Linked DNA regions of Chroogloeocystis siderophila 5.2 s.c.1. The main gene of each other region encodes a partner of the protein of the gene in region 2 in a complex. Links are inferred from orthologs where the notes say so. Each region holds a gene or a part of one and is shown on either strand. Other genes may lie near its edges. The genes, in order: secA and secY.

The links.
Region 1: the proteins of secY (region 2) and secA are in contact, whole or in part, in a crystal structure (PDB 3DIN), measured with the Thermotoga maritima proteins. The link is inferred for Chroogloeocystis siderophila 5.2 s.c.1 from one-to-one orthologs. Residues at the interface, in WP_004081795.1 of Thermotoga maritima: Glu108, Gly109, Glu110, Glu111, Ala236, Glu237, Arg238, Arg239, Ile240, Thr241, Ile242, Gln243, Tyr244, Ala245, Arg246, Arg247, Val248, Thr249, Gly250, Arg251, Arg252, Val253, Tyr254, Gly256, Ala257, Ser258, Thr259, Tyr260, Leu261, Pro262; in WP_004082002.1 of Thermotoga maritima: Glu261, Ala262, Arg263, Lys300, Ala301, Arg302, Thr303, Ile304, Ile305, Leu323, Tyr324, Asp325, Pro326, Val329, Ser330, Tyr333, Ile336, Lys340, Phe345, Val349, Glu363, Phe364, Tyr374, Ser375, Gly376, Gly377, Glu393, Ile395, Thr482, Ser483.

What each region holds. Positions count from the first base shown.
Region 1 is NZ_MRCC01000024.1:15,514-26,203, reverse strand. Bases 3,678-7,035 are described here. They hold secA (preprotein translocase subunit SecA), read right to left. Parts: upstream 6,674-7,035; coding sequence 3,878-6,673; downstream 3,678-3,877. Other genes in these bases: NIES1031_RS21185 (hypothetical protein), read right to left, coding at 6,941-7,035; NIES1031_RS21195 (aspartate/glutamate racemase family protein), read right to left, coding at 3,678-3,709. In the rest of the region: NIES1031_RS21215 (DMT family transporter), read right to left, coding at 1-795; NIES1031_RS21210 (GntR family transcriptional regulator), read left to right, coding at 1,125-1,835; NIES1031_RS21205 (allophanate hydrolase-related protein), read left to right, coding at 1,953-2,363; NIES1031_RS21200 (GNAT family N-acetyltransferase), read left to right, coding at 2,558-2,818; more of NIES1031_RS21195, read right to left, coding at 2,966-3,677; more of NIES1031_RS21185, read right to left, coding at 7,036-7,321; NIES1031_RS21180 (diheme cytochrome c), read right to left, coding at 7,379-7,918; NIES1031_RS25210 (class I SAM-dependent methyltransferase), read right to left, coding at 8,287-8,565; NIES1031_RS25205 (hypothetical protein), read right to left, coding at 8,606-8,752; NIES1031_RS21170 (AAA family ATPase), read right to left, coding at 8,762-9,667; NIES1031_RS21165 (bifunctional riboflavin kinase/FAD synthetase), read right to left, coding at 9,735-10,690. UniProt on the Escherichia coli protein: Required for protein export, interacts with the SecYEG preprotein conducting channel.
Region 2 is NZ_MRCC01000006.1:25,964-31,768, forward strand. Bases 1-2,839 are described here. They hold secY (preprotein translocase subunit SecY), read right to left. Parts: upstream 2,158-2,839; coding sequence 844-2,157; downstream 1-843. Other genes in these bases: infA (translation initiation factor IF-1), read right to left, coding at 1-53; NIES1031_RS08195 (adenylate kinase), read right to left, coding at 287-844; rplO (50S ribosomal protein L15), read right to left, coding at 2,229-2,681; rpsE (30S ribosomal protein S5), read right to left, coding at 2,718-2,839. Also shown: more of rpsE, read right to left, coding at 2,840-3,245; rplR (50S ribosomal protein L18), read right to left, coding at 3,306-3,668; rplF (50S ribosomal protein L6), read right to left, coding at 3,668-4,207; rpsH (30S ribosomal protein S8), read right to left, coding at 4,377-4,778; rplE (50S ribosomal protein L5), read right to left, coding at 4,798-5,343; rplX (50S ribosomal protein L24), read right to left, coding at 5,397-5,753; rplN (50S ribosomal protein L14), read right to left, coding at 5,753-5,805. UniProt on the Escherichia coli protein: The central subunit of the protein translocation channel SecYEG. Consists of two halves formed by TMs 1-5 and 6-10.

The DNA.
Region 1 (10,690 bases), on a different replicon or contig from region 2:
TAACCCAGAGGAAAATTTTGCCAAGCTATACGTTAGTAATCCTTGACCGACAACTTGGCAGACAATCGCTAAAGAAATAACTGTACACCAACCAACCCCAGACGTAGGAAACAATGGCTCTTGCGTCAGTAAGATAACGGGAAATACACCCAAACTCCCGATTAAACACGTCCATTGCATAATTGTCGGTGTTGCAAATTTAAGGCGGAGTTGCTCTAAACTCAAAAGACACACTGCTGCTAACATCGCTGCGCCTAACGCCGCACTATCTCCGAAAAGGTTACTATTTGCGCCTTGAAAATCTTCAATTCCAATCGCGATCGCGCCACACACAGCGATCGCCATTCCTAAGACGAATCTAGCTGAAAATTTTTGACCAAGTACGAGCCACGCACCTAAAGTTGTAAAGATTGGCATCATATTATTCAGTAATGTAGAGTTAGCAATACTCGTTTGCGTTAATGACCATGCCCATAACGTGAGTGAAGCGGCGAAACTCGTTCCCGCTATTGCGAGTAAACTGCGATCACGCCAGGTATAAACCAGCGCCGATACAGAATGTGCGTGAATTTGACCAAGAAACCTGAATCCATTCCATCCTGCAAATGTGATCGCCGCGATGCCCAAACGATTAAAAGTTGTTGCATTTGGTCCAATTTCATCCTGAGTAACAACCGTTAAAATCGAAGCAAACGCAATTCCGAGTAAAGCCATTCCCAGCACGATCGCAGCAAATCCATTTGAGATTAGATTTTGAGGCGTGTTACTAACTGAGCCGAGTTTGAACTGCTCCATAGTGCGATCGCTAGCCAAATAGAAATGTATTTGCAGAGACTTTACATATACACTGCTTAGTAGCCCTAAAACAGTATATGAATAGACGCTGCGATTAAAACGTTAAACATCCCTAGTACTTTTTCAATTAGCTACACAGTAGCGAAGAGATTAAATATTATAGGTATCAATAATCAGGTCTAAAGTCTTATCTTATGTAGTATTTATCAAAGAAGCGATGTACTGTATTCTGTATACGGTTGCCGGAATTCTCATTTTTTGCCGAACCTTCTCGACTTAAAATAATGAGCGGCTGCAATTTATCCTGTAAAAAATTAAGGAGTTATACATTGCCCCTGTCACCGCGATCGCTCCAGCGAAGTCAATCGCTACAGGAGCAAACTTATCAAGCATTGCGCACAGCTATCCTCTCAGGTGAACTAATGCCAGGGCAGCGGTTAATCGAAACTCATCTTGCCAAAAAGCTACAGGTGAGCAGAACTCCCATTCGAGAAGCAGTCCGGCAGCTGCAACGCGAGGAATTAGTCATCGCTGAACCGAATAATATTTTACGTGTCGCGACAATTTCCATGACCGATGCGATACAGTTATACGATTGCCGACTCGCACTAGAGCAATTATCCGTAGTCGAAGCGTGCGAACACGCCACCGAGTCCCAAATTCAAAACTTAAACTTGATGGTGATGCAAGCCGAGAAGCTCATCAATAGTAAACCATCTCAACTCACTAACTTTCAACTGCTTGATTTAGATTACCGTTTTCATCGGCTACTCGCTGAGAGTTCAGGAAATTTATGGCTGCGATCACTTCTCGATCAAGTTTTTGATAAAATGATGCTTTTGAGAATTCATACGATTCAAAATAATCGCGATGTGCTAGAAATTCGGACGGAGCATCGCCAGATTTATGAGGCCGTACAAGCGCGAAATCCCGATGCGGCAACTCAAGCGATTAAAGCGCATCTTGTGGCGAGTAAAGAGCGAGTCGCACGTGAAATGCAGAATTTGCAACAAACCAGCAGTATTGTTCAAGAAGGTTAATATATTTTAGATTTTGGATAACTTAAATATTGAATTTGTTACAAATTTGACGATCCATACATTGCATTCATTTTTTAAACTAGTTCAACTTGCATTTGGCGATTATTGAGAACAAACATGACCGAAACTAATTCCAACTCAAACACAAGTACAAAGCGGATATTTATCTGTGGTTCAGCATTGCGCGGACAACCCGATCATCAAAACCTACAATCGGCGAAGTTTATCAAAGAAGCAAAAACCCAACCTTGCTATCGACTTCATGCAGCAGGTGATGGTTGGCATCCTGCAATTTACGAAGTAGAACAAGGCGGAATTTCGATTCCTGGCGAAGTATACGAATTAACTCAAGCCGAGTTTGACTACTTATCCGCCAATGAACCACCGAATATGTATCCGAGTGATATTGTTTTAGAAGATGGCGAAGTTCTGACTGCGTTTCTTTATCCGCAAGAGTTAGTACAAAAACATAATTGGCCTGATATTTCGCATCACGGTGGCTGGGCGGCTTATAAGGCTGCGAGTTAGGGTAGCAATGCGATCACTTGCCTACACAATTCGCGTAGCAACTTTGCACGAGGATTCAATCATTGCGGAGCATTTCTGTTGATGCAGTTAAGTCTGACTAGCGAAACATCACGCTAGAGTTTATCGAACGCGTACGTCAAGATTTATCTTACCAAGCTTTTGTCGCCGAAGTTGATTCTAAGGTTGTTGGTTCTATGGGGTGTCAGCTATTTACTGGACTTTACCCTAATGTTTTGACCGAGCAGTATCGTAAAAGTGGCTACATTTGGGGTGTCTACGTTGAGCCAGCTTATCGCCGTCAAGGTATTGCCAAAAAACTCACGCTAGAATCACTCAACTACCTCAAATCGCTTGGTTGTACAAGAGCACTTCTTCATGCTTCTCCTCTTGGTCAACATGTGTATTCTAGCTTAGGCTTTACCCCAAGCAATGAAATGTGTTTTGATTTGCGGTAATGTCATTATTTACATAAACCGCCTGTATAAATGCTGAGCGGAATAAATTCGCAGCTAAACAAACAAAGTCTACTTCTGTAGACTGAATTCCAAAATTTTATCTAAAAGTGTGCATAGCTACAACTTCTGCCATAAGGCATCCACAATTCATTCTCGGTTCTCAAAAGCAAAAGCATAAAGCATTCCAGTATACGGCTTTGCGATCGGATAAGCTAAATCGCCCTTCTTACTCGTATTCAAGCCCAGGCTTACCAAAGCTTCAACAAACTTAACCGCGACACTCACGCCATCAATAACCGGAACTCCTAATTCTTGACTTAGTTGCGCTGATAAATCAGCCATCCCGCCACATCCCAAAACGATCGCACCAGCCCCATCTTCTATCAAAGCTTGACGACATTCGGCTAAAATCGTTTTTCGTGCGTTAGAGTTTTCATCCTCAAGTTCAAGTACAGGTAAATCAATCGCGCGAATTTTGCGACAAAAATGCGTCATACCGTAGTTAGCAACCAAATGTTGGGCAATCACCCGCGTACGACTCAACGTCGTCACAATCGAAAACCCAGTCGCGATCAAACTCGCAGCATGCATCGCGGCTTCTGCAATTCCTAAAACAGGACCCTTTGCTAATTCCCGCGCAGCGAGTAATCCAGGATCGCCAAAGCAAGCAATTACATAACCATCAACACCTGCGGCTTCTCCTTTTTTAATTTCTTCAAGAATGCCAACAACACTCAGCGCTTCATCATAGTGTCCTTCAATCGAAACCGGACCCTTATCTGGATTACACGCAATAATTTCAGTTCCAGAATTTGCCACTGCGATCGCCGCCTCTGCAATCTTTTGCGTTATGCTCGCAGTGGTGTTAGGATTGATGACTTTGATCTTCATTGCTTAGCATACCTTTATCGTTTCACTTTAAAGTTGCTACAGGAGAACAGAGAAAGAACTATTTGTAGTTGTCATTTTGCGAAATGGGATTAATCACTAAAGCCACACATAGACAAAAGAAGACCGCCGAAGCGGTCTAACTGAAGCTACATAATTACAGGCATTACTTTAAACCATTCCTGATGGTGCTTGCACTGCTGGTTGAACTTGCGGCTGAAATTGGAATAGAGAGTATACCACATTACGACGAATATTAGTCATCATATCCAAGAACAACTCGTATCCTTCGCTCTTGTACTCAATCAATGGATCTTTTTGTCCGTAGCCGCGCAATCCTACCGATTCGCGCAATGCATCCATTTGTTGTAAGTGTTCGCGCCATAGCGTATCAATTTGCTGCAAGATAAAGAATCGCTCAGCTTGGCGCATCAATCCTGGCTGGATCTGATCGACTTGCGCTTCTTTGACATCGTACGCGATCCGCACTTGCTCGTGGAGAAAGGTTTTAATTTCGCCCACCGAAAGATCTTCCATCTGATTCGGTTCTAAATCTGCTAAGAGATAAACAAATTCTTTAACCTTGCTTACCAAATTTGGTAAATCCCACTCTTCTGATGGCAAATCGGGATTAATGTAGTAATCCACGATTTCATCCATCGTTTTTTCGGCGTACTTAATCACCAATTCTTTTAAGTCTAGACCTTCGAGGACGCGGCGACGTTCGGCATAAATTGCCCGACGCTGGTTATTCATTACCTCGTCGTACTCAAACACCTGCTTACGGATGTCGTAATAGTAGGTTTCGACTTTCTTTTGTGCGCCTTCTAAACTGCGAGTCAGCATCTTAGACTCAATCGGCATATCTTCTTCGACTTGGAACGCCGTCATCAATCCCGCAACGCGATCGCCGCCAAAAATCCGCAACAAGTTGTCTTGCAAACTCAAGAAAAAGCGCGTTGAGCCAGGGTCGCCTTGTCTTCCGGCACGTCCGCGTAATTGGTTATCAATGCGCCGTGATTCATGGCGTTCAGTGCCAATGACATGCAAACCACCTAGTTGGACAACTTCATCGTGTTCGCGCGAAGTAAATTTTTCGTATTCGCGTAGCAAGGCGTTATAAACATCCCGCAGCTTTTGAATCACAGGATCGTTTGTCGGTGCTTTTTCTGCGGCAACTGCAACCTTATCTTCCGCTTCAAGTTCGGGTAAACTCCGTTCGCCGTATTCGCGTACAGCAAATTCTACGGCTGCTTTAAGTTGTTGTTCTAACTCGCGCGATAGCTGCGTGGGGAAAATTTGCGGTGAAGCTTTCCACGTTTTTACTTTTTTGCCAGGAACAAAACCTTGACCGCTACTGCTACTCGATGCGGGTAATCCTGATGCTTTTTCTATCGCAAAAACGTCTTCATCTTCCGGTTGGACAATGCGGGGCATAAAGTATTCGCGCAGTTTGAGTCGCGCCATATAATCCGCATTACCACCAAGAATAATATCGGTTCCGCGACCTGCCATGTTTGTGGCGATTGTCACCGCGCCTTTACGTCCGGCTTGGGCGATAATTTCTGACTCGCGTTCAACGTTCTCAGGACGGGCATTAAGGAGGTTGTGCGGTACGTTACGTTGACTGAGTAAAGCACTAAGATATTCAGATTTTTCGACACTCGTGGTTCCCACTAAGACAGGGCGACCAAGTTCGTGCATTTCCGCACATTCTTCGGCGATCGCCCGCCATTTTCCTTCCTCCGTCTTATACACCATATCAGACAAGTCTTGACGTTTGGTAGGACGGTTTGTAGGAACAATTGTGACTTCTAGCTTGTAAATTCGCTCAAACTCTGCTTCTTCGGTTTTAGCTGTTCCGGTCATTCCTGCGAGTTTAGGGTACAGCAAAAACAAGTTTTGATACGTAATCGTTGCTAGAGTTTGCGTTTCTGGCTGAATTTCAACTCTTTCTTTTGCTTCGATTGCTTGGTGTAGACCGTCACTCCACCGCCTTCCTGGAAGAACGCGTCCTGTGAACTCATCCACAATTATGACTTCATCATTACGGACGATATATTTAACGTCTTTGGTGAAAAGTTCTTTTGCTTTGAGTGCGTTAAAGATGTAGTGCGCCCAAGGATCGTTAGGATCATACAAATCCTTAACTTGCAGCATTTCTTCTGCTGCCGCGAAACCTTCATCCGTTAAAATGACGTTATGCGCTTTCTCGTCAACTTCGTAATGTTCTTCTTTCTTTAACGCGGCGGCAATTTGTGCAGCTTGTAAATATTTTTCTGTAGGTCGTTCGACTTGTCCTGAGATAATCAGTGGTGTTCGCGCTTCGTCAATCAAAATCGAATCAACTTCGTCGATCACGCAGTAATTGAAGGGACGCTGTACAACTTCCTGAATCGAGGAAGCCATGTTATCACGTAAGTAGTCAAAGCCCACCTCGCTATTCGTAACATACGTGATGTCACAATCATAGTTTTTCTTACGCTCTGATGGTCCCATGCCTTGCTGAATTAGTCCGACACTCAGCCCTAAAAAGCGATGGATTTGCCCCATCCATTCCGCGTCGCGGCGTGCTAGGTAGTCATTGACCGTAACGATATGTACTCCCTTACCAGAAAGCGCGTTGAGATAAGCAGGAAGAGTTGATACCAGCGTTTTACCTTCACCGGTTTTCATTTCGGCGATTTGTCCATGATGCAGGATCGCCCCACCGAGAAGTTGAACATCAAAGTGGCGCATTCCTAATACGCGTCTTCCAGCTTCTCGCACAACCGCGAATGCTTCTGGAAGTAGATCGTCCAAGGTTTCGCCTTTATCCAACCGCTGCTTAAACTCCGCTGTTTTGCTACTAAGTTGCTGATCGGAAAGCGCTTGAATTTCTTCCTCAAGAAGATTGACGTCTGTAACGTAAGGCTGGAATTTTTTGAGCTTACGAGCGTTAGGATCGCCCAGCAAGTTTTTCAGCATGGTAGGGTTCGGGAAACTTTAAAAATTATTCTTATTTTTGAGCTTAAATATTGAGTTTAGTTTGCTGCAATCACTTGATTTCTGATTGAATGAGCGCAATCGCACACCTTCTATCAAAATTGAATACACGTCTACAAGTGAAGCATTCCTAGAAACTCAAACATAATTGCAGTCGCTCTTGGCTAGACGCTCCAAGTTTAGACTATATCCATCGTATCACCTTGCTTAAAGCAAGGGCGGCGATCAAGAGTGTGGATCGCCCTGCAACTAGAATCGGATTCCTACTTGACCATTCACTCCTCGCACTGAGTTATAGCCTACACCAACAACAAGGTTACTTGCTGTATTCACCTGTAAACCACCCGATAATGCGATACCCTGATCTTCAGAATATAGCCCAATTCCAACGTAAGGAGATATCACCGGCAAACTCAAAAATTTAAGGACATCCACGCCAGAAGCGCCATCTGGTCCTCTTCCTAATTCCACACCCAAATCAAAGGCTCTTGCTCCTACAGAAAAGGTAACATCGCCTTCCCTACCTCCGACAGAAACCCACGGTTGGGGTATAAGTTGCGCGTTGACGGGAGGGGGTGCAGCTAATACTACTAAAGCGGAAGCTGCTAAAATTTCTTTAATTCGTTTCACGTTCTGACACTCCTCGTAGCTATTTTAGATTTTGGGGGCAAATATTTACACGACGGCTTACTGCGTTGCTTCCCACTCAGGTGATAGACGGCGAAAATTATATTCTGTTGCACCAGGATGGCAACTTACGCAACTACCTACATCAACAGGGCGGGGTAGTTTCACATTAGGATGTAACGCTTTAAAGTAACGCGATTCGCCAAGGCGATAGGGTGTCGTTTCTTCTTTGAGTAAAGGGCGCGAAAAATTGCGCAGATAGTTCCAGATCAGCAAGCGCGATGGATCGACTAGTTGAGGAAGCGTCACGCCGTAGTGCTGCGGATCTTGCAATAGCTTTTGCCAGGTTTGTGTTGGCATTACTGCGGGTGGTAAGGCAATATGGCAAGTCGCGCAATTTTCTAGATAAAGTTCTTGTCCTAATTGATAGCGTGACGGCACAATATCAACAGTGCCAATTTCTGTTGCCTCTTGTTCAGAAGAAGGTTGGGCGTTGGTCGCGAGTGCTAGTCCCCAACCCATCGTTATACTCCACAGTAAAATGATTAGTAAAAAAATGAATTGCGATCGCCTCCGAGTTTTAGCGTGTGGTTGCATCATATCTTTCGCTCACTTCCTCAACACGTATGTAGTCAGAATTAGGGTTAAAACACTTTGAGATTAAGTAATGGCTAAAGGCTTACTGCATTTGATTACCTATTACCTAACCTCAAAAAGTGTAATATCTTTATAACTTTTGAGGAGCTTACTTAATTGCTAGTACAATCATGCGACGGCTATCGAGTGTCAGTGGCGCACTGTCATTTCCATAGCCTTGTACTTCTTGAAAACCTATTTGTCATAACCAATCGCGTAATTCAGTAAAAGTAAAGTGACGTACAAAGTAACTCATTCGGCGCACTTGTCCATCACGAATTACAGTACGCTCAGTGTATGTTCGATTAGTAAATAAATCAAATCGAGTGCGATCAACAGTTATTGTTGCACTCTGTAACAGAACAAGCGCGAAATTCTTTTAAGATTCGGTACAAGCTTTGCAATTCTATTAACAACTTACCATCTGGTTTGAGTGCGCGGTAAGCCTCAGCCAGCACTTGACGATTGTCTTGATTGTCAAAGTAGCCAAAGGCGGCGAACCAGTCAATAATGCAATCAAAGTGTTCTGTCCAAGGAAGCGATCGCATATCGCCTTGAACATATTCAACTTTAGCTGCTTGAGCATCTTGACGCGCTTTTTCTAAAAACAATGCTGTGCAAGTAAATTCGCAATCCTTCCGTGTCCACAAGCTAAATCAAGTACCGTTTTTTGGCTTGCAGTTGCAACAAATGCCAGATTAAATTGACTTCACGCTCGTTGCGTTCTGGTGTTAAATGCGGTTCATAGAAGTACAAATAGTCTTCGCTAAATAAAGCAGCAAAATCAAATTCAGACATCACGCAAGTTTAGGGAATGGGAACCGATCGCAATAGCCTTTCTACAACAGATTTAGCTTTGTGTCCGCCAACCGGAATCAGACGATGACACAAAACATGAGGTGCTAGATACTTGACATCATCGGGAATTGCATAAGTGCGATCGCACAAAAACGCGAGTGCTTGCGTTGCTTTGTGTAATGCTACCGTACCGCGCGGACTCACACCCAGCATAACTTCTTCCGAATCGCGTGTCGCGCGAACAAGATCGAGAATGTAGCGTTGTAACGTTTTGTCTACCTTAACAGCTGCACAACTGCGGCGTAATTCGGCAACTTCTGCAAGTGTGATACAAGGTTGTAAATCAGCTACGGTAATGCCTTCTTGTAATCGTTGCAGCATCGCTAATTCTTCGGTTTCGCTTGGATAACCCAAACTCAACGACAACATAAAGCGATCCATTTGCGCTTCGGGTAAGGGAAAAGTTCCTTGATATTCAATCGGGTTTTGTGTCGCAATCACAAAAAAAGGACTCGGAACAGGTCGCGAAACGCCATCAACGGTGACTTGTTCCTCTTCCATGACTTCTAATAGCGCCGATTGCGTACGGGGTGTCGCGCGATTGATTTCGTCTGCTAGCAGTACATTTGTAAATACGGGACCTGGAAGATATTCAAACTCGCCTGTTTTGGGATTCCAAATGTTCGTTCCGGTAATATCTGTTGGTAGCAAGTCGGGAGTACATTGTAAGCGTTGAAATTTACCCGCAACCGAACGCGCTAATGATTTTGCGAGTAACGTTTTGCCTACGCCAGGAACATCTTCTAGCAGTACATGACCTCCAGCAAGTAGGGAAACTAACACTAAGCGGATGGGTTCAGCTTTACCAACAATCGTACGACTCAGGTTTTGCGTCAGAATCTCAATTTTTTTCATGCACTACTGTCGTTTTTTTTTAAATAAGCCATGAAGTGTTACAGATTGAGAACACTTGGCAAGTTCATCACTTAGTGTTCCCTTGTAATTCCTCTTTTGCAGCAGTGCAGTCAAGTTGAATTTGTGCTTTTAATTCATCTAATGAAGCGAATTTCTTTTCGGGGCGTAGGAATTTTTCTAGCTGTACAGTTAACGTTTCACCGTATAAATCTCCCGACCAGTCAAATAAATATACCTCTACAGATGGATGTGTACCGCTAACTGTGGGACGAACACCAATATTCATCACGCCTAGGTGATTATCCACGCCTTGAACAAAAACCCGAACAGCGTAGACGCCATTAGCTGGTAGAAATTTTTCGGCTGGTACAGCGACATTAGCAGTCGGAAAACCAATTGTTCTACCCAACTGCTGTCCTTTTACAACGGTTCCTGTGAGGGTGTAGGGACGTCCTAATAACTCTTGGGCGCGTTGTAAATCGCCGTTTTCCAGGGCTTGACGAATCGCTGAACTACTAATGCGATCGCCTCCTCGCGCATAAATGGGAACAATCGTTACCGGAATATCAAAACTTGCTGCGATCGCTTTTAAATCTTTTGCTGTACCTGTGCGCTGCTTCCCGAAACAAAAGTTTTCACCCACACTGATTTGTTGACAGCACAACTGTTGAATGAGAATTTTTTCCACAAAGTCTTGCGGACTTAAAGAAGCTAAATTCCATGTAAATGGAATTCGTATGAGTTGGTCTACACCTAAAGCTTGAAGTTGCTGAACTTTTTCATCTAAAGGTGTCAGAAGCGATCGCTTTTTCCCTGTAAAGAACTCTTGCGGATGCGGATTAAAAGTAACGACAGTACTATAAATATGTTCAGGGCGATCCGCGCTAGATATTGGCGTTTGCGTGTCCGCAGGAACTGATAAGGGGTAAGACAGGAAGCTTCTAACCTCTTCCTGATTTTTGCTACGATGCAAAATTGGACGAATAACCTCTTGATGCCCTAAGTGAATGCCATCAAAGTTTC
Region 2 (5,805 bases):
GGCAATGACTCGGTGACTGTGCCTTCCATCTCAATTAAATCTTGTTTAGACAATTTAAACTTTCCTCAACTCAACACGCTGCTATAAAGTAAAGCAGCTAATCGTATCGTCGTCGTTATCGATTGATGACGAGTATTAAAATATCCCAACTTATCATTAATATATCTTATTAAAGATTGACTTGGGATTTGAGATACCAAACTAGAAGCTGGCAGTAAGCGGTAATATTCAATCCTACTAGATGTATTACTGCCAACTGCCGTAAGCGCCTTTAAGATACCTTTCTTTAAGAATCAATTACATCGAGTAATTCTGCAGTAACTTCCTCCAAAGATTGATTGCCATTAACACAGACAAGTTGCTGGCGATCGCGGTAATAGTCGATTAACGGAGCAGTTTGCTCACGGTACACTTCTAAACGCCGACGAATAACTTCTTCGTTATCATCTGCACGACCGCGCCCTAAAAGTCTTGCCATGAGTACATCGTCTGGTACTTCTAAATTGATAACTCGAACATTGCGATCGCTGTGCTTTTGTTGAAGCAATTCATCCAAGAAGCTTGCTTGACTCACCTTGCGCGGAAATCCATCTAGAATCCAGCCATGCTCAACATCAGGTTCATCGAGCCGTTCCTCAACTAAGTCGTTGACTAATTCATCGGGAACCAATTCACCCCGCGAAACATAATCTTGCGCTTTCACCCCCAAAGGGGTTTGCCTTTGCATTGCTTGGCGCAAAATATCGCCAGTGGAAATATGAGGAATATTCCTGTGATGAGCCAATGTTTGAGCTTGAGTACCTTTACCCGCGCCTGGCGCTCCCAGGAAAATCAATCGCGTCACTATTGTTTCACCATTCCTTCATAACGTTGGGAAATCACATAAGTTTGAATTTGCTTTGCTGTGTCAATAGCAACACCAACTAGGATGAGCAAAGACGTTGCGCCTAGACCTTGGAAAGTACGAACTTGAGTCGCGCTTTCTACAGCAGTCGGAACAATTGCGACCAAACCTAAAAAGATTGCGCCTAAAAAAGTTAAACGATTCAAGACACGTTCGACGTATTCACTTGTAGCTCTCCCAGGACGAATTCCAGGAATCGTAGCGCCCATTTTCTTTAAGTTTTGCGCTAAATCTACTGGATTAACGATTAATGTGGCGTAGAAGTAGCTGAAGAACAAAATTAAAACGAGATAAGCAAGCGCATAAACCCAAGGTGTAGGACCATTGGGGCTAAGATAATTGGCAATTCTTAAGAGAAACTCGTTACGGGTAAAACTCGCCAACGAAGCGGGCAAAATCAGAACAGCAGAAGCAAAAATGATTGGCATAACGCCGCCTTGGTTGAGCCGCAAGGGTAAGTAGCTACGCTGTTCTTGGAAAAAGCGCCGCCCAACTTGTCTACGTGCAGAAATAATCGGAATGCGGCGGGTTCCTTCTTGAACGAAGACAATCCCGACAATCATAACGAGGAAGACTAACAGCAGAACAACAACGCCGCCTACCGCTTCTCTGCTACCCGTTTGCGCAAATGCGATCGTGTCTCCTAATGCTCTTGGAAGTGAAGCAACAATATTGACAAAAATCAAAAGCGATGCACCGTTACCAACACCGCGTTCGGTGATTAATTCCGATGCCCACATAATGAACATGGAACCTGCGGTGAGTGCGATCGCCGTTTCAGCAACAAAAATAGGCCCTGGGTTGAAAGCATACGGTTGCAGCCAAAAAGCCGCAATAAAAATACTTTGGAGAATAGCCCAACCTAAGGAAACATAGCGCGTGATTTGGGAAATTTTCCGCCGTCCAGCTTCACCTTCATTTTTCTGAAGATTTTCTAAAGCTGGGATAGCAGCGGTCAATAATTGGATGATAATAGAAGCATTAATGTACGGCAAAATTCCTAGAGCAAAGACTCCCAGCGTTGAAAGTCCACCTCCAGAAAAGATATCTAAGAAACCGAATAAAGCATTATTGCCAGATTGACTTGCTTGGGCGAACAAAGCGCGATTAATTCCTGGGACAGGCAAAAACACGCCAAGACGAGCCAAAATTAAAATACCAATAGTCACAAGCAGCCGCCTTCGCAAACCCGCTGCTTGTGCCATCTGCATAAAAGTTTCTTGTGCCGTTGGGGCTTTGTCTCTGCTAATCATAAAGAGGTACCTTTTTGGGAATCCAGCTGGGTTTGTTTAAGGTACTCGTCTACCAAAAAACAGGGCTTCGATCATTTGGATTCGAGGACTTCACAATTTCCACCAGCTGCTGTGATTTTCTCACGCGCTTGTTTGGTGAAAGCTGCGGCTTGAACTCGTAAGGGAATATTAATTTCCCCGTCTCCCAAAATTTTCAGCGGTCCCTGTACAGCAGTAAGAATACCAGCTTCGCGTAAGGAAGCTAGATTGACTTCTGTATTGGCAGGAAGTGATGCCAGCTTATATACATTGATCGTAGTGTACTGCTTACGATTAACGATCGGAAAGCCTTTGAGCTTGGGAATGCGCCGATACAGAGGTTGTTGACCGCCTTCAAAGCCTGGTCGGGTACTGCTACCTGAACGAGCTTTTTGCCCGCGCATACCTAGACCAGCACTTGCTCCTTGACCTGCTGAAATACCGCGCCCAACACGACGGCGGCGTTTTTTTGAGCCTGCTTGAGGCTTAGGATCAGTTAGTCTCATTGACTTGATACTCGTTTTGAGTTGGACAAATATAGATTAAGCGTAGAGGTTTTCAATTGGTACGCCACGCTCTTCTGCAACTTCGGAGAAGGTCCGTAAGGTAGATAGCGCGTTAACCGCCGCACGAGCGTTGTTAAGTGGGTTATTCGAGCCGAGTTGCTTAGCTAAAACATTACGCACGCCAGCAAGTTCTAGCACGGTACGAACCGCACCACCTGCGATGACTCCTGTTCCTGGGGCAGCAGGGCGCATCATCACTTGTGCGCCACCACCACTTCCATTGATGGGATGGGGAATCGAGTTGGAATTAGTGAGTGGAACATCGACAAGATGCTTTTTGCCATCGGCGACACCTTTTTTTACTGCCCCGATCACATCTCCGGCCTTGCCTACGCCGATTCCAACTTGACCGCGTTCATTTCCAACTGCGACAACTGCACGAAAGCTGAGTTTTTTACCACCTTTTACTACCTTGCTGACACGGCGAATTTGAATAACTCGCTCTTGCCAGTTCGTTTCCTTTTCTTTTACACGGTTACTTTTACGACGACCACCAGTTGCCATAGTTTGTATCCTTCTTAAGTATTTTTAGGCTCTGTTGCTAATGGTTAGCTCCTGGCACAATTAAAAATCTAACCCTGCTTCGCGTGCCGCTTCGGCTAGAGCTTTTACACGACCATGATACAAGTTTCCCCCACGGTCAAAGACAACTTTGGAGATACCTTTCTCAAGCGATCGCTGCGCAATTAATTTGCCAACCTCGATAGATGCTTCACAAGTCGCGCCAGATTTCAGCGATTGCTTTAAAGTTGGCTCAAGTGACGAAGCTGCAACCAGCGTATGGTGTTGTGTATCGTCGATCACTTGCGCATAAATGTGCTGATGCGAACGAAACACGGCTAAGCGAGGACGTTCTTGGGAACCGCTAACTTTTCCTCGGATGCGGCGATGTCGAATCTTTTTAGATTCTCTACGATCTAACTTCATTACTTCTTACCTGCCTTACCAGCTTTACGTCTGACAAATTCACCAGAATAGCGAATGCCTTTACCTTTATACGGTTCTGGCGGACGAACATCACGAATCTTTGCTGCCGTATTGCCTACCAGTTCTTTATCAAAACCAGTCACAATGACGTTCGTATTGTTTTCTACAGCGATTTGAATTCCTTCAGGAGGTTCGATTTGTACTGGATGGCTGTATCCTACGTTTAGCGTTAGGTTGCGACCTTGAACCGCCGCACGATAGCCGACTCCTTGAATTTCTAACCGACGTTGAAATCCTTGCGAGACGCCATCGACCATATTGGCAACCAACGTGCGTGCCAAACCATGCATCTGGCGGGCAGTACGCGAGTCATCTTTTCTTTTGACGAGTAGCGTATCGCCTTCTTGCTCAATCGTTACTGCGGATGGCAGTTCACGTGAAAGTTCGCCTTTTGGTCCTTTAACTGTAACTTGTAACCCGTCAAGAGTGACTTGTACTTTGGCGGGAATCGCGATTGGGCGCTTACCAATTCGAGACATGACTTATTAACTCCTAATCAACTAGCTGCTAAGTAAATGGGGATAATTAAAAATTACACCTTTCCGTTGTTGGGTAATGGGTAACATGTTGATTAATACTCTTTCTGATGACCAATAACCAATAACCCGTTACCAGCCTTTAATTTACCTTCTTACTCAGCTAGCTGTTTTACCAAACATAGCAAAGCACTTCACCGCCTAAGCCTTGACGTCGGGCTTCGCGGTCGGTCATGATGCCGCTAGAAGTCGAAATAATCGCGATACCAATTCCACCGAGTACGCGTGGTAACTCTTTGCGATTCGAGTAAACGCGTAAACCAGGCTTACTAATGCGCTTCAACGCAGTAATCAAAGGTTGGCGATTTTTACCTTTGTATTTGAGCGAGATGACTAAGTTACGTTTTACGCCTTCGCCCACCTCTTCAAAATCGGCGATAAACCCTTCTTCTCTTAACACTTGAGCAATGCTGCGGGTCATTTTTGTGGCTGGTATCTGTGTTGTCTGATGCCGCGCCATATTAGCATTGCGGATGCGCGTCAGCATATCTGCAATTGTGTCGTTAGCCGCCATCGTTTCCTCTTAATAAACTTTATTGATCCCGAAAAGGCATGCCCATTGCTTTGAGTAATGCGCGACCTTCTTCATCGTTTTTTGCTGTCGTGATGATGGAAATATCCATACCTCGGATTTGGTCGATGCTGTCGTAATCAACTTCTGGGAAAATAAGTTGTTCGCGGACACCGAGGGTATAGTTACCACGACCATCAAAGCTTTTGGGGCTAATACCCCGAAAGTCGCGAATGCGCGGTAACGCTAAGTTGACGAGTCGATCAACAAAGGCGTACATTCGTTCGCCGCGTAATGTCACCATTAATCCTACTGGCATACCTTGGCGAATTTTGAAGCCAGCGATCGCCTTTTTCGCGCGTGTCACAACGGGTTTTTGACCTGTAATTGTGGCAATCTCGTTAATCGACGATTCGAGCGCTTTCGCATTTTGTGCGGCTTCGCCCAAACCTCGGTTTACCGTTACTTTTACAAGCTTTGGCACCTGATGGATATTCGTGTATTGAAATTGCTCCATCAGCTGCGGGACTATTTTTTCTTGGTATAAGGTTTTGAGTCGTGCTGTCATAGTTTTTACTTTTACTACTTCCTGGTCTTGGTCAGGAAAACTTAGCTTTAAAGCTATTTGTCAAGGATTTCACCAGTTTTTTTGAGCATGCGGACTTTACGACCTTGCTCATTAAAGGTGTAGCAAACGCGACTTGCAACGTTTTGCTTTGTCGAGTAGAGCATGACATTAGAACTGTGAATCGGAGCTTCTGAGGTCACAATTCGACCGGATTCACCTTCTTGTGTAGGTTTGACGTGCTTGGTTTTGATATTTACGCCTTTAACGATGACTTTGCTTAACTTGGGATACGTCTTGAGGACTTCGCCGACTTTGCCTTTGTCACTACCTGAGATAACTTGTACGGTATCTCCGGTTTTGACGTGCATTTTGTGGCGAATCGGCGCATTCCCGTTTTTACGTGCAGCCATTACAGCACCTCCGGAGCCAGGGAAACGATTTTGGTAAAGTTTTTGTCGCGTA